Regions from separate parts of the Flexivirga oryzae genome, predicted to be linked through region 1. Evidence: predicted binding sites of a transcription regulator. Region 1 holds the regulator's gene; each other region holds the start of a gene.
The links. The regulator LexA, encoded in region 1, represses DNA repair genes until DNA is damaged. The targets are predictions, from matches to a motif close to TCGAACANNTGTTCGA.
Positions count from the first base shown of each region.

Region 2: FHU39_RS00965 (HNH endonuclease signature motif containing protein) is a predicted target of LexA. The motif match lies at 4,183-4,198, and genes of this name have one in related genera.
Region 3: FHU39_RS19075 (13E12 repeat family protein) is a predicted target of LexA. The motif match lies at 4,261-4,276, and genes of this name have one in related genera.

Region 1 is NZ_JACHVQ010000001.1:571,175-580,849, reverse strand. Features, by position in the region: gene FHU39_RS02715 (DUF5615 family PIN-like protein) at 1-101, shown strand, start outside; gene FHU39_RS02710 (DUF2268 domain-containing putative Zn-dependent protease) at 128-559, opposite strand; gene FHU39_RS02705 (vitamin B12-dependent ribonucleotide reductase) at 764-3,670, opposite strand; gene nrdR (transcriptional regulator NrdR) at 3,771-4,259, opposite strand; gene FHU39_RS02695 (hypothetical protein) at 4,520-4,924, opposite strand; gene lexA (transcriptional repressor LexA) at 5,209-5,925, shown strand; gene FHU39_RS02685 (Sir2 family NAD-dependent protein deacetylase) at 6,019-6,846, opposite strand; gene FHU39_RS02680 (GOLPH3/VPS74 family protein) at 6,843-7,505, opposite strand; gene FHU39_RS02675 (LysR family transcriptional regulator) at 7,632-8,555, shown strand; gene FHU39_RS02670 (ComEC/Rec2 family competence protein) at 8,738-9,675, opposite strand, start outside.
Region 2 is NZ_JACHVQ010000001.1:194,686-204,360, forward strand. Features, by position in the region: gene FHU39_RS00935 (extracellular solute-binding protein) at 1-155, shown strand, start outside; gene cysT (sulfate ABC transporter permease subunit CysT) at 152-1,003, shown strand; gene FHU39_RS00945 (sulfate ABC transporter permease subunit) at 996-1,823, shown strand; gene FHU39_RS00950 (sulfate/molybdate ABC transporter ATP-binding protein) at 1,820-2,755, shown strand; gene FHU39_RS00955 (Rrf2 family transcriptional regulator) at 2,798-3,253, shown strand; gene FHU39_RS00960 (VOC family protein) at 3,331-3,741, shown strand; gene FHU39_RS00965 (HNH endonuclease signature motif containing protein) at 4,237-5,964, shown strand; gene FHU39_RS23915 (sortase family protein) at 6,332-6,619, opposite strand; gene FHU39_RS23920 (hypothetical protein) at 6,616-6,990, opposite strand; gene FHU39_RS00975 (HtaA domain-containing protein) at 7,115-7,645, shown strand; gene FHU39_RS00980 (iron chelate uptake ABC transporter family permease subunit) at 7,645-8,826, shown strand; gene FHU39_RS00985 (ABC transporter ATP-binding protein) at 8,813-9,628, shown strand; gene FHU39_RS00990 (NAD(P)/FAD-dependent oxidoreductase) at 9,621-9,675, opposite strand, start outside.
Region 3 is NZ_JACHVQ010000003.1:455,575-465,249, forward strand. Features, by position in the region: gene FHU39_RS19060 (SDR family NAD(P)-dependent oxidoreductase) at 1-299, opposite strand, end outside; gene FHU39_RS19065 (NAD-dependent succinate-semialdehyde dehydrogenase) at 363-1,754, opposite strand; gene FHU39_RS19070 (TIGR03619 family F420-dependent LLM class oxidoreductase) at 1,889-2,755, opposite strand; gene FHU39_RS19075 (13E12 repeat family protein) at 3,089-4,222, opposite strand; gene FHU39_RS19080 (prenyltransferase/squalene oxidase repeat-containing protein) at 4,722-5,675, opposite strand; gene FHU39_RS19085 (phospholipase D-like domain-containing protein) at 5,949-7,424, shown strand; gene FHU39_RS19090 (GNAT family N-acetyltransferase) at 7,504-8,493, shown strand; gene FHU39_RS19095 (aminoacyl-tRNA deacylase) at 8,474-8,944, opposite strand; gene FHU39_RS19100 (SIP domain-containing protein) at 9,074-9,496, opposite strand; gene FHU39_RS19105 (Dps family protein) at 9,610-9,675, opposite strand, start outside.

The DNA.
Region 1 (9,675 bases):
GCAATACCCGCCGCACCGTCCTGCTGGCATGGTTCGAGCCGCTGGTCGACGAGATTGTGCGCCTGATCGAAGATGGCCAGCGCCTCATCGAACTACGATGACACTCAAACCCGGCCGTCCGACTGTGTCAGTTCGTCGCTTCGCGCGGGGCCGTGCGCGTCACCGCCTTGGCAGAGATGTCTACCAAGGCGGATGCGCTCAACCCGCGCTCTTGGGCGTAGGAGCGGGCCCGAAGGCTTGTTCCGCACCCAGGTCCTCGCTCGCGCGCAACGTGGTGAAACTCGTGGACCAGAGTCGTGCGTACTGCAGACATCGTCGCCGGGTGTGACGAATCGACAGCAAGGACCACGGATCGCGCACTGTAGGTATATCCACCACAACCCCAACTCGGGATCACCATGTCGGGTGCGTCGACCGCGAAGACATCGAGACGGTCCAGCTGCAAGACCTCCCGGACCAGCCGGACAGCCGCCTGATGTCCGTCCTTGAGCACCGCCAACTGCTCCCCGGAGTACACACCAGATCCGGTGGGTAAGTGGAGGTCGATCGCGCCGGTCACAGCATCACCGTAGGAGACACCAGACACCAGAACCACCACCGATCAGCGCCCCCGAGAGGTCAGTTTTCGACCAGCAGCACCGGGTCAGAATTCATACCCGTGAACCATGCTGGCATCCGTGAACATCCCTGAGCGTCATCGGCCCTCGACCGAAGATGGTCGAGGGCCGATGGCTTGCTGCATTCAACGCAGCATCGCGCGGTTTCAGCTGCAGCCGCTGGTGGAGCCGCAACCCTCGCAGACGTAGCAGGAGCCGGCGGGACGCATCTTGGTGCCACAGGTCATGCACATCGGTGCGTCGGCGGCCTTGCCCTGGAAGCGCTCCATCAGGTCCTGGGACGAGTGGATCTCACCGGACACCACGCGGGCGTCGGCGGCACCGGAGCCGGACCGGTAGTCCAGGTCTGCGGCATCGGTCTCCGCTGCGTGGGAGTCGGTGGCCTCCTCGCGCTTCGTGGTAGTGCCGACGGACTGCGAATAGGACTCGACCTCGTCCGCCACCTCATCGGCGTCCGCCTCGGACTCCTCGGTGTAGGAACCGGTTTCGAGCTGCCGGGCCCGCTCGGCAGCCGTGTGGATGCCCAGGTAGGACCGGGTGTCGAAGTCGAGGTGGTCCAGCGCCAGGCGACGGAAGACGTAGTCCATGATCGACTGCGCCATCCGGACGTCCGGGTCGTCGGTCATACCGGCCGGGTCGAACCGCAGGTTGGTGAACTTCTCGACATACGTCTCGAGCGGCACGCCGTACTGCAGACCGACGGACACGGCGATCGAGAAGGCGTCCATCATGCCGGCCAGGGTCGATCCCTGCTTGCCCAGCTTGAGGAAGATCTCACCCAGCTTGCCGTCGTCGTAGGTGCCGGCAGTGAGGTAACCCTCGGCACCCGCGACCGCGAACGACGTGGTCTCGCTCTTGCGCCGCTTGGGGAGCCGACGACGCACCGGGCGGTACTCGACGACCTTCTCCGGCTCGACGTCCTCGCTCTTGGCCGACTTCTTGCCGTCGGACAGCGGCTGCCCGACCTTGCAGTTGTCGCGGTAGACCGCCAGCGCCTTCAGACCGAGCTTCCAGCCCTCCAGGTGCACTTCGGCGATGTCCTCGACCGTCGCGCTCTCCGGCAGGTTGACGGTCTTGGAGATCGCACCGGACAGGAACGGCTGCGTCGCGGCCATCATCCGCACGTGGCCCATCGGGGCGATCGCCCGCTCACCCATCGCGCAGTCGAAGACCTCGTAGTGCTCCGGCTTCAGACCAGGGGCGTCGATCACGTGGCCGTGCTCGGCGATGTGCTCGACGATCGCCTCGATCTGCTCGGTCTGGTAGCCCAGCTTCTTCAGCGCCCGCGGGATGGTCTGGTTGACGATCTGCATCGAGCCGCCACCGACGAGTTTCTTGAACTTCACCAGCGAGAAGTCCGGCTCGATGCCGGTGGTGTCGCAGTCCATCATGAAACCGATGGTGCCGGTCGGCGCGAGCACCGAGGCCTGCGCGTTGCGGAAGCCGTTCTTGGCACCGGCCTCGACCACCTCGGCCCAGGCCCGGGTCGCGTAGCGGTGGATCTCGGAGTCCATGGCGTCCAGCGTGTGCACGGCGTCGTTGGCCGCCTGGTGCTTGCGCATGACCCGCTGGTGCGCGTCGGCGTTGCGGGCGTAACCGTTGTAGGGCCCGACGATCCCGGCGAGCTCGGCGGACCGCTTGTAGGCCGCGCCGGTCAGCAGCGAGGTGATCGCCGCCGCGAGGGCGCGACCGCCCTCGGAGTCGTAGCCGTGGCCGGTCGCCATCAGCAGCGCGCCGAGGTTGGCGTAGCCGATGCCCAGCTGGCGGTAGTCACGGGTGGTCTGGCCGATCGACTCGGTCGGGAAGTCGGCGAAGCAGATCGAGATGTCCATGGCGGTGATGACCAGCTCGGTCACCTTCTGGAAGGTGGCCGCGTCGAAGGTGTCGTCCTCGCGCAGGAACTTCAGCAGGTTGAGGCTGGCCAGGTTGCAGGAGCTGTTGTCCAGCGACATGTACTCCGAGCACGGGTTGGACGCGGTGATGCGGCCGGTCTCGGGGTTGGTGTGCCAGGCGTTGATCGTGTCGTCGTACTGCAGACCCGGGTCGGCGCACTCCCAGGCCGCCTGGTTGATCTTGTCGAAGAGGGTGCGTGCGTCGACCTCCTCGATGACCTCGCCGGTATGACGGGCGCGCAGCCCGAACGATGCTCCGTCCTCGACGGCGCGCATGAACTCGTCGGTGACGCGCACCGAGTTGTTGGCGTTCTGGTACTGGACCGAGGTGATGTCCTTGCCGCCCAGGTCCATGTCGAAGCCGGCGTCGCGCAGCGCACGGATCTTGTCCTCCTCGCGCGCCTTGGTCTCGACGAACTCCTCGATGTCGGGGTGGTCGACGTCGAGCACGACCATCTTGGCTGCCCGGCGGGTCGCGCCGCCGGACTTGATGGTGCCCGCGGAGGCGTCGGCGCCGCGCATGAACGAGACCGGGCCCGACGCGGTGCCTCCGGAGGACAGCAGCTCCTTGGAGGACCGGATGCGGGACAGGTTGAGGCCGGCACCGGAGCCGCCCTTGAAGATGAACCCTTCCTCCTTGTACCAGTTGAGGATCGAGTCCATCGAGTCGTCGACCGACAGGATGAAGCAGGCCGAAACCTGTTGCGGCGACTTGGTGCCGACGTTGAACCACACCGGCGAGTTGAAGCTGAACACCTGGTGCAGCAGTGACCAGGTCAGCTCGTGCTCGAAGATCTCGGCGTCGTCGTCCGTGGCGAAGTAGCCGTGCTCCTTGCCGGCGCGCACGTAGGTCAGCACCACGCGGTCGATCAGCTGCTTGAGGCTGTTCTCCCGCTCGGGGGTGCCGAGGGCGCCGCGGAAGTACTTGGTGGTCACGATCGTGGAGGCGTTGAGCGACCAGCTGTCGGGGAATTCCACTCCGCGCTGCTCGAAGATCGTCTCCCCGGTCTTCCAGTTCTGCTGGACGACGTCACGCCGCTCCCAGGTCACCTCGTCGTAGGGGTGGACACCAGGGGTGGTGAAGATGCGCTCGACGGTCAGCCCCTTGCGCGTGGCGTTGCCCTGCCGGGCCTGGGGGCCGGCGTCTGCCGTGTCGGTCATGTCCAACTTCCTTTCCACCTGCCGGTGGTCGACTCTGCTGCTGTTGTGTCGGTGTTACTGGTGTTGCTGTAGCGCTGTGCCGGATCGTCGGGCGACCCGCTCAGTCGTCGGCGTGCTGCCGTTGCGGCTCCACCCCGGTGGGTGGTCGTTCCGCGCGGAGCAGTGCGATCGCGGACTCGAAGTCCTCCAACCCCTCGAAGGCCTGGTAGACGCTCGCGAACCGCAGGTAGGCCACCTCGTCGAGCGTCCGCAGCGGGCCGAGGATGGCCAGGCCCACGTCGTGGGCGTCGATCTCCGCGGCGCCCTGCGCCCGGATCGACTCCTCGACCTCCTGGGCGAGCAGTGCCAGCTGGTCCTCGGTGACCGGCCGTCCCTGGCAGGCCTTCCGGACGCCGATCAGCACCTTCTGCCGGCTGAACGGTTCGCTGGCGCCGGAGCGTTTCACCACCGTCAGGCTGGCCGTCTCGAGCGTCGAGAAGCGCTTGCCACAGTTGGGGCACTGGCGACGCCGCTTGATGCAGGTGCCGTCCTCGCTGGTGCGGCTGTCGACGACCCGACTGTCGTCGTGTCGACAGAACGGACAGTGCATGCGCGACCCCTCTCCCGCGTCACCCAGCACCGGCTTCCGGCCCGTCCGCCGCACGCCTCGGCCTGTGGACGGGACTGTGGGTAATCGGTGGATGAACTGGGGATGACCGGACTGTTCATGTGGACTAGATGTGGATAAATCCCATCCGTGTAACTACTAGATGTAGGGATATTAAGCCGATCCCACCACAAGTGCAAGAGGGGGCGTGTCGACCCGGAAAAGTGCTGGTCAGGCGCCCGGGGACGGCGCGTCGCAGCCTCTCACCGAGGCAGTTGCAGGTGCTCCCCGGCGACCACCTGGAGGCTGTTGAGATCGTTGGCCAGAGCCACCTTGGTGACGGCGTCGGAGACCAGCATCGAGGGGTAGGCGCGGTGCGCGATCTCGGACAGGGTCTGCCCGGACTGCACCGTCACGCCGCGCGGCGCGGCTGCCGGTGTGGTGGCCCACGCCTTGGCCGCGGCGCCGGCGCCCACGAGCAGTGCTGCGGCGACGACGACACCGATCAGGCGGCGACCGCGTGCGGTCAGTCGCAGGCCGGTGGATTGCACCCGGACACCGACGGCACGTCCGCCGCCGCAAGCCTGCGGGCCGGTCGGGACCGCACGCAGGTGGCGGCGCGCCGGGCGCGGGTCGGCCGGGGCATCCCATTGGGCGAGTGCACTCATCTCTTCCTCCTGAAGCTGCGATGCGACGACTGACGCACGACCCGGACGGTGGGCCTGGACCGAACACCCGTGCGATCGGACACCTGTCGGATTTATAGCACGGATGTTCGACCGGGTCGAGACACGCGTCGTACAGATGTTTGGAACTTGTGTCCTAAACCCATACGCTGTTTTCACGAAGCCAAGGCAAGCACCGACCACCGACAACCGGGTCCGGACAGCCGTCCGCGCACCCTGCTGGCCGACCGCTTTCGAGCAACTTCGCCGAGGAGGAGATGGCCGCGATGGCAGATGTGCACGAACTACCCGACCGCAGGGGCGAGAGCCTCACGACCCGGCAGCGCAAGGTGCTGGAGGTGATCCGCAACTCGGTCGATCGGCGTGGCTACCCGCCGAGCCTGCGCGAGATCGGTGACGCGGTCGGCCTCACCAGTCCCAGCTCGGTCGCGCACCAGCTGACGATGCTCGAGCGCAAGGGTTACCTGCGCCGCGACCCCAACCGGCCGCGTGCCATGGAGGTCATCGACCCGGACGCGACCGACATGCGCGGCTACCGCGGCGGTTCCAGTGTGCGCGGCGCCGACGACTCCGGGGTGGACGAGACGGGGCTGGGCGACCAGCGACCGTCCCCGTCGTACATCCCGGTGGTCGGCCGCATCGCCGCCGGTGGCCCGATCCTCGCCGAGGAGGTCGTCGAGGACATCTTCCCGCTGCCCAAGCAACTCGTCGGCGAGGGCGACCTGTTCCTGCTGAAGGTGGTCGGCGACTCGATGGTCGACGCGGCCATCTGCGACGGCGACTGGGTCGTGGTGCGCCAGCAGCCGACGGCGACCAACGGCGACATCGTGGCCGCGATGCTCGACAACGAGGCGACCGTCAAGACCTTCAAGCGGACCCGCGGCAAGGTGTGGCTGCTGCCCCACAACGACGCCTACGACCCGATCGACGGCGACGACGCGACGATCCTCGGCAAGGTCACCGCGGTTCTGCGGCGCGTGTGACGCAGGTCGGGCCAACGGACAAGTTGCACAAGGAAGATCGGGGTCCCTGCGAAGTATCGGAGGAGCGAAGCGGGGGAGAACTTCGCGGGGTGATCATCCGGTGAGCGCGTCGGCCACACCGGTCAACGTCTCCCCCAGCGGCGCATCGACGCGCACCGACACCTCCTCGTCGGTCGCGCGCGTCCAGCCGTGGGTGATGACGGCGACCGGGATGCCCTCCCGGACCGCGCGGCGCACGAAGCGGTAACCGGACATCACAGCCAGCGACGAACCGAGGACGAGCACCGCACGCGCGGCAGCGACATACGAGAAGCATTGCTCGACCAGCGTTTTCGGCACCGACTCCCCGAACATCACCACGTCCGGCTTGAGCAGGTCGGAGCCGCACACGACGCAGTGCACCAGCCGGAACCCGGCGATCAGCGATTCGGCGATCGCGACATCGCCGTCGGGGCGCAGCGGGCCGTCCGCGGACCGGTCGAAGTCCGGATTCGCCAGCCGCAGCCACTCGTCGACCGTGCCACGGGCGTAGTGCTCGCCGCACTGCATGCACACGACCTGTTCGAGGCTGCCGTGCAGCTCGGCGACGTCGACCGCACCGGCGGCCTGGTGCAGTCCGTCGACGTTCTGGGTGATGATCGGGCCGAGGTAGCCGGCGGCCTGCAACGCCGCGACCGCATAGTGACCCTGGTTCGGGCCGGCCGAGGCGAACCGTGGCCAGCCGACGTAGGAGCGCGCCCAGTAGCGGCGCCGCGCCTCCCGGTCGGCCAGCAGTTCCTGCGCCGTCATCGGCGCGAACCGGCGCTTGCCGTCCGCACCGCGATAGTCGGGTATGCCGGACTCGGTGGACAGGCCGGCACCGGTGAGCGCGACCACCCCGCCACCGCTGATCAGCTCGGTCAGCGCCGCCAGGTCGTTCAACTGCCGATGACCGTCACCGTCGTGGCGGCCGTGACCGCGACCATCGCCGCGCTGGCGGCCTCCTGGGCACTGCGGATGGCCGCGGCCGCCGCACCGGCCGCCCAGTCCCGCTCGCCGACGGCCTTCGCGCGCTTCTTCAGCTCACGGCCGGAGACACCGAACTGGCGGCTGTCATAGACCCTGGTGATGACATCCGCCGCGGCGAGCAGGGCGACGAGCGACCCGGTGTGCAGATCCGGCTGGGCGGTGCCGGCGAGCACCCGGCCGCCCGCGTCCACGAGCCGGGCTCGCCCGGCCACGTCGAGCACGGGATGCCGCGGTGGCTGCAGGAATCCGCCCTTCTCGCGCCGTACCGCTCCGTCCGCCACGAGTCGGTCGTAGGTGCGGTCGGTCTGGCCCTTCGCCACCGCCGGCAGCACGCGCGCCGGCTTCTTGCCGGCCTTCGGCGCGAAGATCGCGAGGGCATGGTCGAGCAGCGGATCGCCACCGGGCCGGGCGTCGAGCACGACCAGCCGACCGTCCTTGACCGCGATCCGCCCGCACGCTGCCAACTCGCACAACACCGCTCCGGCCAGTGCCAGGTCGAGACGGGATTTGTCCGTGAACGGCCTGCCGTCGGCGCGCGTCGCCACGAGCAGCACTTCCGCACAGATGAGCATGTCTCGACAATAGGTCGTCCGGGCGGCGGACGCCTCCGTCCCCGGGCGGAACCGGTCACCCGCCACAAGGATTAGCGTTTTCCGGGAAGAGTTGTTAATTAATAACGAAATGTTATCCTTGGTCACATGATTGACGCGGCAGGCCTTCGGGTGATCAAGGCCATCAGTGACCACGGCAGCTTCACCGCAGCTGCCGCTTCGTTGGGCTACTCCCAGCCCGCCATCTCGCAGATGGTGCGGCGCCTGGAGGACCGCACCGGCACGGTGCTGGTCGAGCGGCTGGGACGCAGCGTGCGGCTCACCGAGGCCGGGCAGGTGCTGGCACGACACGCCAACCCGGTGCTGGCCGCGCTCGACGCGGCCGAGTCGGAGGTAGCCGCGATCGCCGGGCTGCGCGCCGGGCGGGTGCGGCTGATGGCCTTCCCGTCGTCGTCCTCGACCCTGGTGCCGCGCGCCCTCTCGCTGGTCAAGCAGCGTTTCCCGGACGTGCACGTGACCTTCAGCGAGGCGGAGCCGCCGGAGGCGTTCGCCGCGTTGCGTTCCGGCGAGTGCGATGTCGCGGTGACGTTCGCCTACGAGGGCACGGACCTGGCGCGGGCCGACGAGGACATCGACTCCTTCGTCACCCGCAAGCTGCTCGAGGACGAGGTCCGCCTCGCCCTGCCGTTGGACCACCCGCGCGCGAAGTCCAAGAAGGTCAAGCTCAGTGACATGGCCGACGAGCCGTGGATCGCCGGGTGCCCACGATGTCGTGGTCACCTGCTCTCCCTCGCCGAGCGGGCCGGCTTCAACCCCGACGTCGCCTTCGAGACCGAGGACTACGTCGCGGTGATGGGCCTGGTCTCCGAGGGACTCGGCGTCTCGCTGGTCCCCGAGCTCATCCGCCGGTCGGCCGGCAACCCCGGTGTGGTCACCCTGCCGATGGACCCGGCCTCCCGCCGCACGGTGTATGCCGTGACGACCCCCGACCTGCAACGCGTCCCGGCCGTGTCCGCCACTCTCGACGCATTGTGCGAGGCAGCGCGGGCCAAGAGCGTCTGCGGCAACTGAGCTCGGTCATAGCCCTCCCCTGGGGCGACCTACGCACGGCCAGCACCCCGAACACCGGTCACAGCCCTCCCCTGGGGCGACCTACGCACGGCCAACACCCCGAACACCGGTCATACCCCTCCACTGGGGCGACCTACGCACGGCCAGCGCACCGGAACCGAATGAGTCGGGACGGCTGAAACTCACCGCCTGGCCACCAGCGGCCGGCCGTCGCGCACGACGATCGCGACGTCCCCGCCGCGGTCGGTGCGCTCCACCACCGAGTTGGTCTCCCGCAGCAGGTCCAGCGTGCGTGGGGCGGGGTGGCCGTAGTCGTTGCCGGCGCCGACGCTGATCACCGCGAGCGGCGCGTGCACGAACCGCTCCAGCGCCGGGTCCTGGTTGGCCGAGCCGTGGTGCGGCACCTTGAACACGTCGACCGACGGCGCGTTCGGCAGGGCCCGCAGCTGCCCCAACAGCGTTGCCGCTGCTTCCTTCTCGATGTCACCGGTCAGCAGGATCCGCAGTCCGTGGGTGCGCACGTCGAGGACCACGCTGTTGTTGTTCTGGACCGATCCGGCTCGGATCAGCCGGCTCGGGCCGAGCACCAGCGCGTGCACCTCGCCGAGGTCGAGGACGTCGCCGGTGGCAAGGGTCCGCACCGGCAGGTGGTGCTGGGCGGCGAGGCTGCGCACGAGTGGCTCCTCGGTCGCCTCGGCGTCGGTGTCGGTGGTCGTTCGCGCGGAGAGCGGCGTGACGTAGACCGGACCGACCTCGCGGCCGTCGAGCACCCCCGCGAGTCCGCCGACGTGGTCGGCGTGGAAGTGGGTGAGCACCACCGCGTCGACGACGCCGATCCGCAGCCGGGTCAAGCAGGCGTCCATCAGGCCGGGGTCGGGTCCGGCGTCGACGACCAGGGCGTGTCCGGGTGCGGTGGCCAGCACTCCCCCGTCGCCCTGGCCGACGTCGCAGGCGACATACACCCAGCCGGCCGGTGGCCACGCCGTGACGGGCGTCGGCGCCCAGGCGGCCGCTGCGAGCACGGCCCCGGCACCCGCGAGGTAGGGACGGACCCACAGGTGCCGCAGCAGCCACACCCCCGTGAACAGTGCGAGCAGGGTCAGCACCGCGAGCAGCAGCG
Region 2 (9,675 bases), 380 kb from region 1:
CGAAGATCGAGGGAGCGAACAACCCGACGAACCCCTTCCCGAAGGTGTCGCAGCTGGAGACCATCAGTGACCTCGGCGGCTGGTCGACGGTCGACACGAAGTTCTTCGACGAGAAGACCGGCATCGTGACCAAGATCGAGGAGGGGAATGGGTGACAGCGCTCGACATACGACCAGAACCCGCGACGACCACGTCGCGCGGTGACGACGGCGAGGAGCGGGCCCGACTGCGGCTGCCCTCCGGCGCAGCCCTGGGTGTCTCGACCCTCTGGCTGAGCCTGTTGGTGCTCATCCCGCTGGCGGCCGTCGTCGTGAAGGCCTTCGGTGGTGGCTGGTCCGGCTTCTGGGACGCGGTCACCGCTGAACAGGCAATGGCCTCACTGCGATTGACCGTCGCCACGTCGTTGATCATCACCGTGATCAACGCGGTGATGGGCACGGTCGTCGCATGGGTGCTGGTGCGCGACGAGTTCAAGGGCAAGCGACTGCTCGAGATCGTCATCGACATACCCTTCGCACTGCCCACCATCGTCGCCGGCCTGGTGCTGATCAGCGTCTACGGCCCATCCAGCCCGATCCACCTGGACATCTACGGCACCCGGTTGGCGGTGGCCTTCGCGCTCGTGTTCGTGACGCTGCCGTTCGTCGCCCGAGCGGTGCAACCGGTGCTCGAGGAGCTCGACCCCGAGGTGGAGCAGGCTGCTGCCTGCCTCGGGGCGAGCCGGCTGACGACCTTCCGCCGCATCGTGCTGCCGCAGCTGACACCCGCGATCGCCTCCGGCGCTGGCCTCGGATTCGCCCGCGCGATGGGGGAGTACGGCTCGGTGCTGCTGATCAGCGGCGGCCTCAACCACACGCAGGTCACGTCGCTCTATGCGTACGGGCGCATCCAGAACTACGACTTCGTCGGCGCCGCAGCCGTTTCCACGGTTCTGCTGGTCGTCAGCCTGGTCGTGCTGCTCAGCCTGGATGTGCTGCAACGAAGGGCGCGGCGCCGTGGCTAGCGCGGTCGCGACCCGAGGTCGCCGCGGCCGGATCGGGCTGCGGGCGCTCGCGCTCGGGTATGTCGGCATCCTGGTCGCCGTACCCCTGGTGGTCATCGTTGCGCGGGTGATCGGTGACGGCTGGACCGAGCTCGTGGATGCGCTCACGTCGCCGACAGCGGTGACGGCATACCGGCTGACGCTCGAGGTATCGGTCGTCGCCGTGGTGCTCAACGCGGTCTTCGGTGTCGTGTTCGGGATCCTGTTGACCCGCTACCGCGTGCCCGGCAGTCGCTTGTTGAGCGCGCTCGCAGACCTGCCGGTCGCCGTCTCGCCGATCATCGCCGGCCTGGCACTCGTGCTCGTGTACGGGCCCGTCGACGGTTGGTTCGGTGCCGGGCTGGCCGACTCCGGCATACAAGTCATCTATGCGTTGCCGGGCATGATCCTGGCCACGACGTTCGTCTCGTTCCCGTTGGTGCTGCGCGAGGTGGTGCCCGTGCTGCAGGAGGCGGGGACCGAGATGGAGCAGGCGGCGAAGGTGCTCGGGGCGAGCGCGTGGCAGCAGTTCGTCAGGATCACGCTGCCCACGATCCGGCCGGCGCTCGTCTACGGTCTCGTGCTGAGCCTGGCCCGCTCCCTGGGCGAATTCGGTGCGGTACGAGTGGTGTCCGGCGGGATCAGCGGTGACGGGCAGACCCAGACGCTGACCCTGCTGATCCAGGACAAGTACCAGCAGCTCGAAGGCGGCACCTACCAGATCGCGCTGTTGCTCGTCGTGATCACGGTTGCGGCGATCGTCACTGCCTCGCTGCGCAAGGACAAGAGAGGAACGACATGAGTATCGAGGCGCTGGGCATCAACAAACGGTTCGGGGACTTCGTCGCGCTCGACGACGTCAGTCTGACCGTCCCCTCGGGACAGCTCACCGCACTGCTCGGGCCGAGCGGTGGCGGAAAGTCCACGCTGCTGCGGATCATCGGCGGACTCGAGGACGCCGACTCCGGGGTCGTGCGGATCGGCGGTGTGGAGGCGACCGATCTGCCGGCGCAGCGGCGCAACGTGGGATTCGTCTTCCAGCACTATGCCGCGTTCAAGCATCTGTCGGTCTACCGCAACGTCGCCTTCGGGCTCGAAGTGCGTAAGCGGCCCAAGGCCGAGATCCGCGAACGTGTCCACGAACTGCTCGAGTTGGTGCACCTCGACCAGTTCGCCGATCGGCTGCCCTCGCAACTGTCCGGTGGTCAACGGCAGCGTATGGCGCTGGCGCGCGCGCTCGCGGTCGAGCCGAAGGTGCTCCTGCTGGACGAACCGTTCGGCGCCCTGGACGCGAAGGTGCGCAAGGAGCTACGTGACTGGCTGCGCAGGCTGCACGACCAGGTCCACGTGACAACGGTTTTCGTGACTCACGATCAGGACGAGGCGCTCGAGGTGTCCGACGAGATCGTCGTGATCAACCACGGGCGGGTGGAGCAGGTCGGCACGCCCGACGAGCTCTACGATCACCCGGCGAACGACTTCGTCATGGGATTCCTCGGCCCGGTCACGGAGTTCGACGGTCGGCTGGTGCGTCCACACGACCTCGAGTTGTCCGACCATCAGCTGGACGGGTCGGTGCAGGCGAAGGTGGAGCGCCTGAACCGGGTCGGCTTCCAGACCCGCGTCGAGCTGCAGATCCCGAACGGGTCGTCGTGGGCGCAGCTGTCCCGGGGGCAGGCTGATGCGCTCGAGCTGGAGCCCGGTGGACTGGTCTGGGTGCGGCCGCCGCGCTGAGCCCTGGCGGGTGTATTGCTCCGGCAATGCGAAGATGCTGCCGTGCAGATCTCGGCGAAGAGTGAATATGCGGTGCGGGCGCTGCTGGAGCTGGCGGTCCGGGAACCGGAGCTGGTGAAGGCGGACACGATCGTGGCGAGTCAGGACTTGCCGCGCAAGTTCGTGGAGTCGATCCTGTCCGAGCTTCGTCGTGCCGGTCTGGTCCGCAGTGTCCGCGGCGCCGACGGCGGCTACGGGCTGACCCGGCCGGCGAGCCAGATCACCGTCGGGGCGGTGATGCGAGCGGTCGACGGCCCGCTCGCGGAGGTCCGTGGCCTGCGTCCGCACGAGACGACCTACGAAGGCACCGCGGAGCACCTTCCCGAGGTGTGGATCGCGTTGCGTGCCAACGTGCGACGCATCCTGGACGAGACGAGCCTGCAACAGGTGCTCACCGGCAAACTGCCGGCGCACGTGCGTCGGTTGAGCGAGAACGCGGAGTCCTGGTTGCCGCGCTGAGTCTCCCGGTGTTTGCCTGGGCGGGTTAGCGTGAACGGTGCAAGCCCGTCTCGGGCCATCGATCGAGGGACCACGTGATGTCGGCATACCCTGTCCTGCTGCACACCGTCATCGACGCCCCGGACTGTCGTGCGCTCGCGGAGTTCTACCGGCGGTTGCTGGGGCTGCATTACCGCGCGGGGGAGGAGCCGCCGGGTAGCGGGGAGGATGACGCCGACTGGCTGGTGCTGCTGAACGACGCAGGCCAGCGCGTCGTGACGATCCAGCAGAAGACGGACACCACCGCCCCGACCTGGCCATCCGAGGACGTCCCGATGCAACTGCACATGGACTTCACAGTGCCGTCGGTGGACGAGTTGAAACGGCACCGGGCGCGCGCCATCGAGCTCGGCGCGCGGGAGTTGTTCGATCGTTCGGCCGACGAGGGCGAGCCGCTCTACGTGCTCGCCGATCCCGCCGGGCATCCGTTCTGCCTGCTGGTCCAGTAGCGAGTGAGGTGCGCCGGCCGCGCCCGCCATGCCGCGCCGGCCGAGTAGCCCCCGCGCTGGCCGAGTTGCTGTCACGCCGCGCCGGCCGAGTAGCCGCCGCGCTGGCCGAGTTGCTGTCACGCCGCGCCGGCCGAGTTAGCTGTCACGCCTCGCCGGCCGAGTAGCCCCCGCGCTGGCCGAGTTGCCGCCATGCCGCGCTGGCCGAGTAGCCGTCATGCCGCGCCGGCCGAGTAGCCGTGGGGGAGCGCAGCGGAGGAACGGCGTATCGAGGTCGCGTCCCCCGGGTGGTCGAGTCGGCGACCCCGCTCCCCCCGCGCTGGCCGAGTAGGCGAGCCCGCGATATTGCGGTGGCCGAGTAGGCGAGCCCGCAAGGGCGAGCCGTATCGAGGTCCGCGCGTGCGTCACCGACCCCGCGAGCCGATACGTTTCGGGGCAAACGTATCGAAGAAATGTTCGCACACCCTCTGTACTTCCTGAACGTCACCCGATAGAATCATGACAACGAAACCACCTAGGGGAGAGGGGGACTCGATCACCGTGGCCATCGACTCACCCTTGCGCATCCCCGGTCAACCGGCACCGGTGGAAGCGGATACGACTTGCTGGGACGGGCCCGATCCCGCCCGGCGGCCGGAGCCGGGCCTGGGGCCACGGCTGGCCGAGCAGGTGAGGGCCGTGGCCGACGCGCTGGACCAGCTCCCTCGCGTGTTCGACCAGCTCGGCGAAGACCAACTCACCGACCTGGTCAGTGTGTTGCTGGGTGTGCAGGAGCGGGCCGGGCAGGTCGCCACGCTGGCGACGGCGAACGCGTGCGAACGGGGTGTGGTGGATGCCTCGGACGCGGCCAACACCACCGGGTGGGTGCGCGCCCGGGCGCGGGCCGCCGGGACCAGTATCGAACCCTCGGCCGCCAGTACGGTGTCGGTGGTGGCCGAGGCGTGCCGGGACCGGCGCAACCACGTGATCGCCGCGGCGGTCCGCGACGGGTCCTGCACCCTGGCCACCGCCCGGACCGCGTTGCGGCAAACCGCGAAAGTCGCCGAAGTGTTACCGACCGCGGCCCGCGAAGACATCCAATCCTGGTTCCTGCAACTGGACCCGGCGCTGGGGTCCCGAGGCGTGACGGAACTGACCCGGCGGATCATCGCCAACTATGCCGCGGACAAACTCTCCGGGGAGGACGCACACCTGGAGAAGGTGGAATCATTGACCTGGCGGACGTTGCCGACCGGGATGATCCGGTTGATCGCCGACCTGTGCCCCGCCAACGCCGCCATCCTCAAACAAGCCATCAACGCATTGTCCGCACCCCACCCCGCCCAGCACAAAGACACCAGCACCACCGAGACCACGGGCGAGACCGCCACCAGCCAGCAAAGCGACCCCACCGGCGCCACCGGCGCCACCGGTGGTGCCGCGGGCGACAGTGAGTCCGGGCCCACCCACGACGCGGACACCACTGCCGATGACCTCCAGGACACCACCGGTGACGCTGGTGACGCTGGTGGCACGACTGGTCACGCCGGTGCCGCGTTCGGCCTGCACCCCGACGTCCAGCACGACGACTGCGACGGTGACGTCGACGGCGCGGCCTCCGGCGCCACCAGCAACGGTGCCACCAGCACACGCGGCACCAGCACCGGCACCGTGCCCGAGCGGGTGCGGGATGAACGGACGCCGGGTAAACGGCGGGTGGACGCGCTGATGGACCTGGTCGCCGCGGGCGCCAAGACCGTGTGCGGGGACGGGATGGGCATCGGTGCCGGCGCCACCGTGTTGGTCACGATGGACCTGCACCGGCTCCTCACAGACTTGGACGGTGCGATCACCATCGGCGGGGAGATCCTCGACGCGGGTACCGCCCGGAGGTTGGCGTGTGATGCGGACCTGATCCCCGTCGTCCTCGGCACCAAGAGTCAACCCCTGGACGTGGGGCGTGAAAAACGGTTGGCCACCACAGGGATACGGGCCGCCGTCGTCCACCGAGACATGGGATGCACCTTCCCCACCTGCGACCGACCTCCGGGTTTCTGTGAAGTGCACCATGTGCTGCCCTGGTGGGCCGGCGGCGACACTGCTCTGAGCAACTCTGCCATGCTGTGTCGGCGACATCACCAGATCGTGCACCGCCACGGCTACACCGCCACCATCACCGCCGACGGCGTCACCTGGGACCTGACCGAAGGCGCCATGCCCGGCTGGGCCGCCGACAAAGTCGCCTGACCACCGGGACGGTGCGGGACCTCGATCACGGTCTCGCCTAACGGCTCGACCTACTCGGCCACCGCTGAAATCAACGCCGCTGAAATGGCCGGTGCTGAAATGGGTTGCGCGGGGCAATGACTCGGCCAGCGCGGGCGCGGGACCTCGATGCGGGCTCGTTCCTCGCCCTTACTCGGCCACCGCGGGAATGGCCGGGCGCTGAAATGGCCGGTGCTGAAAGGGGTTGCGCGGGGTGATGATTCGGCCGCCGCTGGTGTGTGCGGGGCCTCGATCACGGTCTCGCCTAGCGGCTCGACCTACTCGGCCACCGCTGCTTACTCGGCCACCGCTGCCTACTCGGCCACCGCTGCTTACTCGGCTAGCGCGGCTACTCGGTCGCCGCTGGGCGCTGGGCGGTGATGACGATGTTGCTGATCGAGGGGCCGCCTTCGGGGCGCTCGAGGCAGGTGATGATCACCAGGCGATCCTTCACTGAACTCCACACGTTCGCGGTGGACGCGAGCTCGTTCTTGCGGACCGCCTGCCATCCCGTCACCCGGTACGAGACACCCGCAACCTTGACGACCGCGCCGGTGCCGACGGTGGCGGTGCCGCGGGAGATGTTCGTCAGGTAGTTCCCCGGGGCGGTTGCGCCGCCGGTGGTCGAATGCATCACCACGTAAGCGGTCCCGCGGTCGGCATTCTTGGGGGAGACGGCCAGGTTGCGGATCCGGTATGCCGACGTGAACCGGGTGGCGTGACCTCACCGCCGACCTCGTCGAGGGCACCCAGCGGCACGTTCAGACCGACCGACGGCACCACGAAGCGCTGACCGGCATGCTGGTCGACCGCGTGTGACTTGGAGATCGGGATCGGGGTGACGCCCGGATCGAACGCGGCCGGGCGACCGTTCATCCCCGTCGCGACCGACGCCGGTTGCGCCGAACTGCCGCCCCGCGCCGTCAGCAGACCGGCGAGCACCAGACAGATCGCCGCGACCGCCGCCAGCACACCGGCGGCGATGCCGAAACCCCCGCGCGACTTCATCGACTTCCGCTCTCCTCAAATGCCACCCGGCGCGATGCACTCGACGGCCCGGCACCCCGGTGTGGTGTATGCCTAAGGTAAGCCTACACTTCATTAGGCAAGCCTTAGCTAACTGGATGGCCGGATGGCCGGAAACGAGGAAACGCAGCCGTGGAAGTCCATACCTCTCCGTGGTGGAGAAAGATCCTGCCGTGTCTGGCGGCCCTCGCGCACGGGGGTGCTGCTCGCCAACGTGTCGTCGCTCGGGCTCGACGGCAACCGGGTCGGCGGGCAGGGCCTTGCCTTCGCGAACCTGCAGTTCTCGGGGTCGGCCGCCAGCGGTGGCACCGCGTCGGTGGCGCTCACCTCCGCCGGTGCCAACGCGTTCGCCGGCTTCTACACCGCGGGCGAGGCAATGGATTCGCTGACGCTGTCATTCACCGGTGCGCGCAGCGCATCGACGAAACAGGTGTGCCAGAACGCCGACGGCGAGACCGTCCCGGGTGGCGGCTCCGGTGGTGCGGCCGGCGGTGCCAGCGTGAACACCGGTGGCTACACCCCGAGCGGCGCCGGTGGCTCCGGTCACGCCGCGGACTTCGGTCTGGCCGGTGCCGGTAGCGCGGTGCTCGCACTGCTGATGGTGGCGCTGCGCCGGCGTCAGCTGGCACGGCGGTAATGAAGAAGCAGTTGAGGCCGGCCGCCGCGACGCTCGTCGCGGCGGCCCTGCTGCTCACCGGCTGCGGGACCTCGTCCGGCGGTGGCGGCCCGGCGACGTCGCCCTCGGGGGTGTCGACGTCGACCGGTGCCGCCTCCTCGGATGGAACGGCAACCGCTGGAACCACAACCGCCGGGACGACGACCACCGCCGCGGCCGACACCATCAACGCGCTGACCGCGACCGGACCGGCCGAGGCACGGACCGTTCCGGACATGAAGCCGATCATCACGAACGCGTCACCGGTGCTGCCCGCAACCGTCAAGGACTCGACCGGTAGGACCATCACGGTGCAGCACGCCGAGCGGGTGATCGCGCTGGACCTCTACGGCACGCTGACCGACACCATCATCGGTCTCGGGCTGCAGGACCGGTTGGTCGGTCGCGGAGTGTCCGACACGCAGCAGACCTTGCGGCACCTCCCGGTTGTCAGCAAGGACGGCGTCGACCTCAACACCGAAGCGGTGCTGAGCCTCAAACCGGACCTCGTGCTGACGAACATGACGATCGGATCCGCGGACGACTACCGGCAGCTCGAAGCGGCAGGGGTGACCGCGCGTGGGGGATTCCGTGGCGGGCGGCTCATCGTGGTCGGCATCGCGGTGAACGCCATTCTGACCGCGCTGGATTCGTGGATCGTGCAGCGCACGGATCACGACGTCGCGAGTGCGGCGAGCGGCTGGAACGCCGGCTCGCTCAACGGTGTGAGTATGTCGGATCTCGCGCTGCCGGCCGTCATCGTCGCCGGCTGCGTCGGGGTGCTCGTGCCGCTGGCGGGCGCCATCCAGCAGTCGACCATGGGTGACGACGTCGCGGCCGCGACAGGCGTCCACCTCGGCCGCTTGCGTCTGGTTCTGCTCGTCGTCACGGTCGCGCTGACGGCGACGGTGACCGCGGTCGCGGGCCCGATCGCGTTCGTGGCGCTCTGCGCGCCGCAGATCGGGCGCCGGCTGGTCGGCGCGTCGGGCGTGGCGTTGTGGCCGGCCGCGCTCACCGGCGCAGCGCTGCTGCTCTTCGCCGACATCGGCGCGCAGTGGCTGCTCGCGCCGCAGTCGTTGCCGGTCGGGGTGATGACGACGTCGTTCGGTGGGTGTTACTTGTTGTGGTTCCTGATCCGAGAGGTGCGAAGTGGGCGACGCTGAAGCTGCGCGGGGACTACTGACGCGGCACCTGCGTGTGGGGTATGGCGCGCGCACGGTCCTGCACGACGTCTCGGTGGCGTTCCCCACCGGTGCGCTGACCGCCGTCGTCGGACCCAATGGGTGCGGCAAATCGACACTGCTGCGGGCGATCTCGAGCCTGCTGCCGATCGAGGGCGGCGCGGTCCAGCTGGACGGGAGCGACGTCGGACGGCTGCGGCAGAAGGAGCGGGCGCGGCGGATCGGCTTCCTGCCGCAGGAGTCGATCGCTCCCGAGGGCATCATCGTGCGGCGCCTGGTCGCACGGGGGCGTTTCCCGCACCAGGGGTTGTTGTCGTCGTGGAGCATCCAGGACGCGGCCGCCGTCGACCGGGCCATGGGGGACGCTCGGGTGACCGACATCGCGGACGAACCCGTGGCGTCGCTGTCCGGCGGTCAGCGGCAACGGGTGTGGATCGCCATGGCACTCGCCCAGGACACCCCGCACCTGCTGCTGGACGAACCGACGACGTTCCTCGACGTCGCGCACCAGTACGAGTTGCTGCGGCTGCTGCGGCGACTCGTCGCTGATGGGCGCACCGTGGTGGCGATCCTGCACGACCTGAACCAGGCGGCCCGGTTCGCCGATCACCTCGTCGTGATGCGGGCGGGTGCCATCGTGAGCGAAGGCGCACCGGCCGAGGTGCTCACGCCGGAGCTGATGGCCGACGTGTTCGACCTGCCGAGCGTCGTCGTCCCCGACCCGGTCACCGGTCGGCCGATGATCGTGCCGGAGGCGATCGACGCGGAGGTCGAGATCAGCTGACCGGCTCGGCCACTGCGGCGGTCGCGGCCGAGGCGGTCTCCGCCATG
Region 3 (9,675 bases), on a different contig from region 1:
ACGTGCTCGAACTCCTCGAGGGTGACTTCGTGCGACGGCTTCTTCGGTCCGGGGATGCCGGCGTTGTTGACGAGCACGTCGATGTGACCGTGGGCGTCGGCGACGCGTTCGACTGCCGCTGAGACCGCGTCCTGGTCACTGATGTCCACGGTCCAGAGGAGGTCATCGGGGTGCTCGCCGGTCTGACGATCGAATCCGATGACCGTCGCGCCTTCGTCCTGCAGGACGCTTCGGGTGGCCGCACCGATGCCGGACGCCGCTCCCGTGACGATGCAGACCTTGCCGTCGACTCTTGGCATGAGGGGCTTCCTTTTCAGTGCTTCAACGAGTGTGCTGCATCGACAATGACGCGCGTGTCATGTTTAGTCAAGGGGTGTGGCCGCAGGCGTGTAGATGGTCTTCTTGTTGACGAACTCGTCGATTCCCAGTGAACCGAGCTCACGCCCGATCCCCGATCGTTTGGTTCCACCGAACGGAAGGTCCGCCGCGGAACTCTCGGGGCTGTTGATCCACACCATCCCGGTGTCCAGGCGCGCTGCGAATGCCGCGGCCTTGGCGGGATCGCTGCTGTAGACCGAGGCGCCGAGTCCGAACTCGGTGCCGTTGGCCAGTTGGGCGGCCTCGTCGGCGTCAGCGACGCGGAAGACCAGGGCGACCGGCCCGAAGAGCTCCTCACGGTAGGCGCGCATCGCGGGGGTGATGCCGGTCAGCACCGTCGGCCTGACGAAACAACCCGGGCCCTCGACCCGGCCGCCGCCTGCTCGCACCTCCGCACCGTGCGCGATCGCGTCGTCGATCTGCGACATGAGCGAGTCGACGGCGCCCTGTGACGACATCGGCCCGAACTCGGTGTCCGGGCTGGTGGGGTCGCCCACCTCGACCGCGTCGAAGGACTTGGCCAGTTGTGCGACGAACTCGTCGTAGAGGTCGTCAACCACGATCATCCGCTTGGATGACGTACATGCCTGGCCTGCGTTCATGATCCGCCCGAGCACGGCGTCCTGGACCGTCTTGGCCAGGTCGTCCGAGTCGAGGACGACGAACGGATCGGACCCTCCGAGTTCCAGGATGACCTTCTTCAGGTGCCGTCCGGCGACCTCGGCGACGGCGGAGCCCGCCCGTTCGCTGCCGGTCACGGAGACACCGGCTATCCGAGGATCGGCGATCATCGTCGCAACCTGTTCGTTCGACGCGAAGACGTTGATGTACGCGTCGGCGGGGAGACCTGCGTCGTGGAAGATCTCCTCTATTGCCTTGGAGGACTCCGGACACTGAGGTGCATGCTTGATGACGATGGCGTTGCCGGCGACAAGGTTCGGTCCGGCGAAACGGCACACTTGGTAGTAGGGGAAGTTCCAGGGCATGATTCCCAGGAGTGAACCCATGGACTCCTTGCGGATGACCGCGTGACCGCCATCCTTCGGGTTGAACTCGGTCTCGAGCAGGAAACCAGGACCTTGATCGGCGTAGTACCGATAGATGTCGGCCACGAGGCCGAGTTCCCAGAGCGCCTGGCTGAGGGGCTTGCCCATCTCGCGGGTGATCAACAGCGCGAGCTCGTCCTGTCGTTCGAGGTACAGGTCACTCACGCGCCCCAGGACGGCGGCGCGCTCCTCGACCGGGACCTGCCGCCACGAGGCGTACGCCGCACCCGTTCGAGCGAGAACGTCGGCGATCTCGTTGTCGGTTGCGGTGGGGAAGGTGCTTTCGATCTGTCCCGTGGCGGGGTTGGTGACTGCGTACTTCACGCTCATTCCAGGGCCCTTCTGGTGATTTCGGTCGACGCCGTGTGATGTCGAACACGGGTGCCGCTGCCTCGTGAGATGACAATGACATCAGTGTCATGTCTAGTCAAGACCCGGATGTATCGGGCCTCATTGGAAGCGGATTACAAATCCTGGTATTTCTCGATGATTCGCTGCCATTTCGGAAGATCGTGCGCGCCGTCGATCTGTTGCTTGAGGCCGGCTTCGCTCGTCACGGGTACTGCGACACGATCAACTCCAAGTGATGCCAGCGCTTCGAGCTCGGCCTCACTGTCGGGCATGCTCACGGTGATCTCGATCTGTTCAGGATCTCGGCCCGCCGTCTCGGCTGCGCGCCACAGGGTGTCACGCAGCTCGCTCGAGTAGCCGCGCGCTGGGAAGTAGCCGTCGCCCAGTCGGCCCGCTCGTCGTGCCGCTACCTTGCTGTCGCCGCCGATATGGATCGGGATGGACCCGTTCTTCGGTTTCGGCTCCATGTTGATGTCGTGGAGTTCGAAACCCTCGATCTTGGGGTCGTCCGCGGCTCCCCAGAGATAGCGCAGGATGTCGATGGAGTCATCCATCCGTCTCCCGCGATCGGCGAAGGGACAGCCGAGGGCCCGGAACTCCTCCTCCAGCCAACCGGAGCCCAGGCCGAGCATGAGGCGGCCGTTGCTGAGGTTGTCCAGGGTTACCGATTCCTTGGCGAACAGCACCGGATTCCGCATCGGAAGGACGATGACGGCCGAGCCGAAGCGGATCCGTTCCGTGACGGCGGCGCAATAGGCCATCCACACCATCGGGTCCGGGATATAGGTCTGGGCCGTCGCCTCGGGGATCCGGCCGTCTTTGGTATAGGGGTACTGCGACTCGTAATTCGGTGGGATCAGTACGTGTTCAACGGTCCAGACCGACTCGAACCCGGCATCTTCGGCTTGACGAACCAAGTCGCGCGCGGCGTCCGGGTTGGTGTAAGGGCCTGTGTTCGCGTACCGGATTCCAAACTTCACGATGCACTCCCGGAGTCAGTCCTGTATGCCGATCGCTCGGCAACCTTCGTCCCCGCAGAGATATCGGGGGTCTGCCGGAACTCCTGTGGAGGACCGGATATCCGTATGCTGCTCGAATATGACACGCGTGTCAATGGTTGGGGTGAAGTCAGCGGTACCGAGTCATCACCTCGCGCAGCCATTTCCGCGGTGGTCACGCCGCGGTGGCCGAGTAAGGGCGAGGCCCGCCGCGGTGGCCGAGTAGGTCGAGCCGTTAGGCGAGACCGTGATCGAGGTCCCGCGCCCGCGCTCGCCGAGTCATCGCCCCGCGCAACCCATTTCAGCACCGCCATTTCAGCGCCCGGTCATTCCCGCGGTGGCCGAGTAAGGGCGAGGAACGAGCCCGCATCGAGGTCCCGCACCGTCCCGGTGGTCAGGCGACCTTGTCGGCACGCCAGCCGGGCATGGCACCTTCGGTCCGGCCGGGTCGCGACGGGCCGGGTCCTGACCGGCGTCGCCACCACGGTCGCCGGCGACGTGGTCGTGGTCCGTGCCCGGGGCCTCACCCGCACCGTCGTCGGCGTCACTGTCGCCGGCGTCGCCCTCGTCGTCGCTGGTGCCGGTGCTGGCGCTGGCGCTGCTGGTTGCGGCCTCAGTGGTGGTGGCGGGTTGGGGTGCGGATAACGCGGTGACCGCCTGCTTCAGGATCGCGGCGTTGGCGGGGCACAGGTCGGCGATCAACCGGATCATCCCGGTCGGCAGCGTCCGCCACGTCAACGACTCCACCTGCTCCAGGTGCGCATCCTCATCCGAGAGTTTGTCCGCGTCGTACTTGGCGATGATCCGCCGGGTCAGTTCCGTGACACCCCGGGCACCCAACGCGGGGTCCAGTTGCAGGAACCACGCCTGGATGTCCTCCCGGGCCGCGGCCGGTAACACTTCGGCGACTTTCGCGGTCTGCCGCAACGCCGTCCGCGCGGTGCCCAGCGTGCACGACCCGTCCCGCACCGCCGCGGCGATGACGTGGTTGCGCCGGTCCCGGCACGCCTGCGCCACCACACTGATGGTGGACGCCGCAGCCGGTTCAATACTGGTCCCGGCAGCGGTGGCGCACCCGGTCACCCACTGGGTCGCGTTCGCCGCATCCGAGGTCAACAACACACCCCGGTCCAAAGCATTCGCGGTCGCCAACGTCGCGACCTGCCCCGCGCGGGCCTGCAGCCGCAACAACACCCCGACGAGGTCGGCCTCCTGGTCGTCCCCGAGTTGCTCCAACACACCCGGCAACTCATCCAACGCTTGGACGGTCGCGGTCACCTGGTCCAGGAGGCGGGGCCCCAGACCGGGCTCCGGCCGCCGCTTCGGGTCGTACCCGTCCGGGATAGTCGTATCCGGTTGTACTGGTGCGGGGTGGTCGGGCACGTGCAGGGGAGAGTCGATGGCCATGACGGTCGGATCCCCCTGTCCCCTGGGTGTTTTCGTTGTCATGATTCTATCGGGTAACGTTCAGGAAGTACAGAGATTGTGCGAACATTTCTTCGATATAATTGATGCGAAACGTATCGGCTCGCGGGGTCGTGAGGCACGCGCGGGACCTCGATACGGCTCGCCCTTGCGGGCTCGCCTACTCGGCCAGCGCAAAATGACCGGCTCGTCTACTCGGCCACCGTGGGGTGACCGGCTCGTCTACTCGGCCAGCGCGGGGTGGCGCGGGACCTCGATACGGCTCGCCCTTGCGGGCTCGCCTACTCGGCCACCGCACCGGTGCGCGGACCTCGATACGCTTCCCCCGCTTCGCTCCTCCAGCTACTCGGCCAGCGCGACGAGGCGCCTACTCGGCCACCGCACCGGTGCGCGGACCTCGATACGCTTCCCCCGCTTCGCTCCTCCAGCTACTCGGCCAGCGCAAAATGACCGGCTCGCCTACTCGGCCGGCGCAGCGGTGGTCGGCTGGTTACTCGGGGCGCACAGCGAAACGGCTTGGCGCTTACTGCATTAGAGCGAGGCGGCCGGCGGCGTGGAGCACGCGGAGGGCGTTCAGGGTGACCATCAGGTTCGGCTCGCCGGCGGGGCCCCAGTCGATGACCTCGGGTGTCACTCTGCTTCCAGATGGACGCCACCACTGCGCGGCCGCATCCCACCGCCCGTCCGGTCGGCGCTTCGTCTCCAGCAGGTCCAGTGCGTCGGCCGCGCGTGGGTCGGTGGCCTTACCCACCTGCGCAATCAGCAGCAGCGCGGACAGCAGGTCGTAGTGCCAGTACGACGGGTACGGCGTCGACAGCCATCGGGCGTTGATCGGGGCGCCGGAACCGGACCTTCGGAAGACCCGATGGTTGAGGAAGAGCTCCACCGCACGGTCCACAGCGCCGCTGGCACCGGAATCTCCTGTGGCTCTGGCATATTCGGACAATCCCCACGCCGTGCAACCCGACTCGTGGAACGACGAGCGACGCCCCGAAGCGCGATGGTCACAGTTCCACCCGCCGTCCGGCCACTGCCAGGAGACGATCGCCTCGGCAAGCTGCCCGGTGCGCTCGTCGCCCGCGAGCCCGAGTCGCACGCAGGCACCCAGCGCGTTGCCGTGGATGCTGGCGTGGGACCGCACCAGACCGTCGACGACCGGCGGTGGCCGACGCAGATCCGCGCTGATCCACGCCAGCACATGCTCGGCCGCGGCGGCAACTCGCGGATCGTCGCCGGGTACCCCGAGTTGGGCGAGTGCGACCAGTCGCCAGTGCGCGCCGGTCCACTTGCGGTACGGGTCGGTGCCGAAGCCTCCGTCGGCCCGTTGACCGGCGAGCAACGCCGAGACCCAGGGTCCGCTGAGCACGTCCTCGCCCGCCCGCGGCACTCCCAACAGGGTATGCCGCGACAGCTCACGCACCGCAGCCTCCGGCGCCGCGAGCAGCCACTCGACGGCGAACTGCGTACCTGCGTCCATCCCTCCAGCATGCCAACCCGGAGCGCGCGAAAACACCCCACGTCACTTCGGTCCTCCCTCCACTCTTGCTGAAAGTCGCTCGGGCACAAGCTGATCGAATGGCAAAGCGCCGGTCTGGATTCAGTCTTCATTCGCCCTCGCACCCCCAGTCGTGGCACCTCCGGCTCATATGATGCGGCGCGCGATAGCCGATTCCGACCCTGCTCCGTTCACCCCTGGGGCCAGACGACTGCGCTTCCTTCCACCCCTTCAAGGAGGCCACCTGTGAAAGCCATGCATTGGCTCGTCCGATCCGTCGCAATCGCGACAACCGTTGCGGCTGCGAGCTTCATACCGATAGCCGGCACCGCGCACGCGGCGAGCGACTACTCCCTCGTCACCCTTCCGGATCAGGGAGAAAGTGCCATCTACGACTTCGTGAACACCGCCACGAAGTCGATCGACGTCACGATCTACGAATTGCGAGACACGACACTGGTGAACGATCTGGTAGCCAAGGAGAAGGCAGGAGTCACGGTCCGGGTCATCTTCGACAGCCAGCATTCGTCGATCGACGGTGCGGCATACACCGCATTGCAGAACGCCGGCGCGGGAGTGACCTACTCGTCGTCGTCCTTCGTCTACACACACCAGAAGACGATCACCGTCGACGGCACCGAGTCCTACATCAGCACAGGCAATTTCGACACGAAGTACTACTCCACGTCACGTGACTACGGCATCTTCGACACCAACCAGTCGGATGTGTCCGCTATCGAGGCGGTCTTCGACGCCGACTACGCCAAGACCTCCATCACACCGTCCGACGGCGCCGATCTCGTGTGGTCGCCGACCGATTCGCAGACCCGGATCCTCAATCTGATCAACGGTGCACAGACAAGCCTGGACGTGCAGGAGGAGGAGTTCGGTGACCCCACCCTCGTCAACGCAGTCGTCGCGGCAGCGCAGCGCGGTGTGGCGGTGCGGGTGGTCGCGGAGAACGAAGACGACGACTACACAACGGAATTGAACGAGGTCACCGCAGCAGGTGGCCAGGTCAAGACCTACACGGACCCGAGCGGCTACTACATCCACGCCAAGGCGATCGTCGCCGACTACGGCACCGCCGACGCGAAGGTCTTCGCCGGCTCGGAGAACTTCTCCGACAACTCCCTGAACCACAACCGCGAGCTCGGCCTCATCGTCAGCGACTCCGGCATCGTCAACGGCATCGAGCAGGCCTTCGACGACGACTTCGGTTCGACCGGCGGGGGCGGTGGCGGCACCAGCGGCTGCGGGTCGAGCCAGCTGCTCGGGAACGCCGGCTTCGAGAGCGGTACGGCGTCGCCATGGAGCGTGTCGTCCGCCCAGGTGTTGTACGACGGCAGCAAAGAACCGGCCCACACCGGATCCTGGGACGCCTGGCTCGACGGCTACGGCACCAGCCATACGGACACCCTCTCCCAGACCGTGACGCTGCCGGCGAATTGCACTGTCTCCGCGTCATTCTGGATGCACATCGACACCGCCGAGACAACGACCACATCGAAGTACGACACCCTCAAGGTGCAACTGCTCGCGAGCGACGGCAGCGTGCTGCGCAACCTCTACACCTACTCCAACCTCAACGCGAACACCGGCTACAGCAAGTACACCTTCGACCTCTCGGCGTACGCCGGGCAGGCTGTCACGCTGAAGTTCACCGGGTCCGAGGACTACACCGACCAGACGAGTTTCGTCATCGACGACGCGTCGATCGCCACGTCCTGACGCGGACGCGGGTCACCCGGACGCAGGTGGCCCGCAAATCCGGGTGCGCGACGGGCGCTCGGTCGCAAAGATCTGCTGTATGACGACTGAGCGCGCCGCCTCGCCCGACCTCACCGGGCTGCGACTCGACCCCGCAGCGTTCCCGGGGTGGCAGGTGCGCGCGTTGCGCTTCGACGACGCGGGCGCGGTCGCGACGGCGATGGCGGCATCCGAACTCCACGACACGGGCTTGGTCAGCATCGAGGAAGCGGACATCGTCGGCGACTGGCAGCGACCGTCCTTCGACATCGCGGCCTGCACGGTCGGCGTCTTCACCTCGTCCGGGGAGCTCGCGGCATACGCCGAATATCCCGGTGCCGACCGATACGACGCCACAGTCCGACCGCCGTACCGCGGAAGGGGACTGGGCACCGCGCTGGCGGACTGGGTGTGCGCCCGTGCCAGAGCGAAGGGCGCCGCGATGGTCGGTATGCCGGTGCCGGCGGGTTCCGACGGCGAGCGCCTGCTGCGCGGACTCGGGTTCGCCGAGCGATGGACGTCCTGGGCGCTGCGCCTGCCGACCGATGTACGGATCGACCGCCCGCACCTCCCGGACGGCCACCGGATCCGCAATGCAACGTCCGTCGCCGACCGGTCGGCGGCATACGACGTGTTGGAGGACGCCTTCCTCGAGTGGTCGGACCGCCGCAAGGCGACGTACGCCGATTTCGCCGCGCAGACATACGAACGGCCCGGTTTCGCGGACTGGCACATGCGAGTCCTGTGCCGGGACGCCCCGACCGGGGAGGAGGAGGTTGTCGCTGCTGTGTTCTCGGTCATCGACAGCAACCACGGGTCGGTGTATGTCGACCGTCTCGCCGTCCGCGCCGACGCTCGGCGTCAGGGACACGCGCGCGCACTGCTCGCCGATGTCTTCGAGATCGGCCGGACGCACGGCGCCACCGGCTTCGAGCTGTCGACCGACTCGCGAACCGGCGCCCTCGGCCTCTACACCGGCCTCGGCATGGAAGTCACCAGCACGTGGGTCAACCTCGCCGCGCGACTCGGTGTCACGTCATCGGGTCCGTGACATCGGCGACCCGGGCATGCAGGGCCCGGATGACGTCCTCGGCGGTCACCGTCGCCGAGACGCCGTGGCCACCGCCGCCGATCGAAATCGTGCCCGTGACACGGGAGTCCGCGATCACCGGCCAGGCCTGTGCAGCGCCGAAGGGCGTGATGGTCCCGCGTTCGTAGCCGGTCACGTCGAAAGCCGTCGCTGCGTCCGGCATCGAGAGTCGTTTGACGCCGAGCAGGTCGCGCAGTTTCGGCCAGGAGATCTTCCGGTCGCCCGGTACCAGCACGAAGAGGAAGTCGTCCTCGTCGCGGCGGACCACGATCGTCTTCGCGATCTGGGCCGGCTCGATGCCGCGGACCGCGGCCGCCTCGGCCAACGACGGGACCGGTCCGTGCCGAACGATCTCATGGTCGATACCGGCAGCGGTCAGTGCCGCCGCCGCACGTTCCTCGCCGGTGCTCATCGGTCACTGCCTGCCTGTCGATGGTTGCTCCGTCACACCGCAACGTTCGCGGATGCTCCCGTCATACCAGCGAGCAGTCAGTCAGGTCGGACGAGGGCCGACGCGGGGCAGGCGAGCGGACCGTTACGGTCAGCCGATCGCGCCCGACCGGGTCACCACGATGTCGCCGAGCGACTCCAGGTGGTGACACTCGTCGACGAACAGCACCTCGCGCACCACCTCGACGGCCCGGACGCCCGCGGCGCCGATGAACAGGTGATGGCACCTGTTCAGGTGGCGGTCCCCCTCGACCAGCCATTCACGTGCCCAGCAGGTGAGGCTCTCGGCGAGGCGCCCACCGGGTGCGGCGTCGGCCGTGCGCGGCAGCCACTGCACGGTGACCCGGTCCGGCGTCGAGAGTGCCGGCGGCCCCGACTCGATCGGCGTCTCGATCAGCACTTGGCCGAAGGCGTCAGCGGGCAACGCGGCGACGAGTTGTGCGACGACCTCCAGGTCGCGCTCGTCGCCGGCGATCAGCACGTGGGTCGACGGACCCCGACGGTGGCGATTCATGGCACCACTGTAACTTAGCCAAGCCTTACCTAAAACCCGGGTCCCATTCTGCGGAACGCGGCAGGGCGGGCGGCCACTGGCCGCCCGCCCTGATCCGTGGTGGTGGTGCCTGCTCAGCTCGCGTTGTGCGCCTCGAGCAGCCAGCGGTCCTTGGTCAGTCCGCGCTCGATCTCGATCGC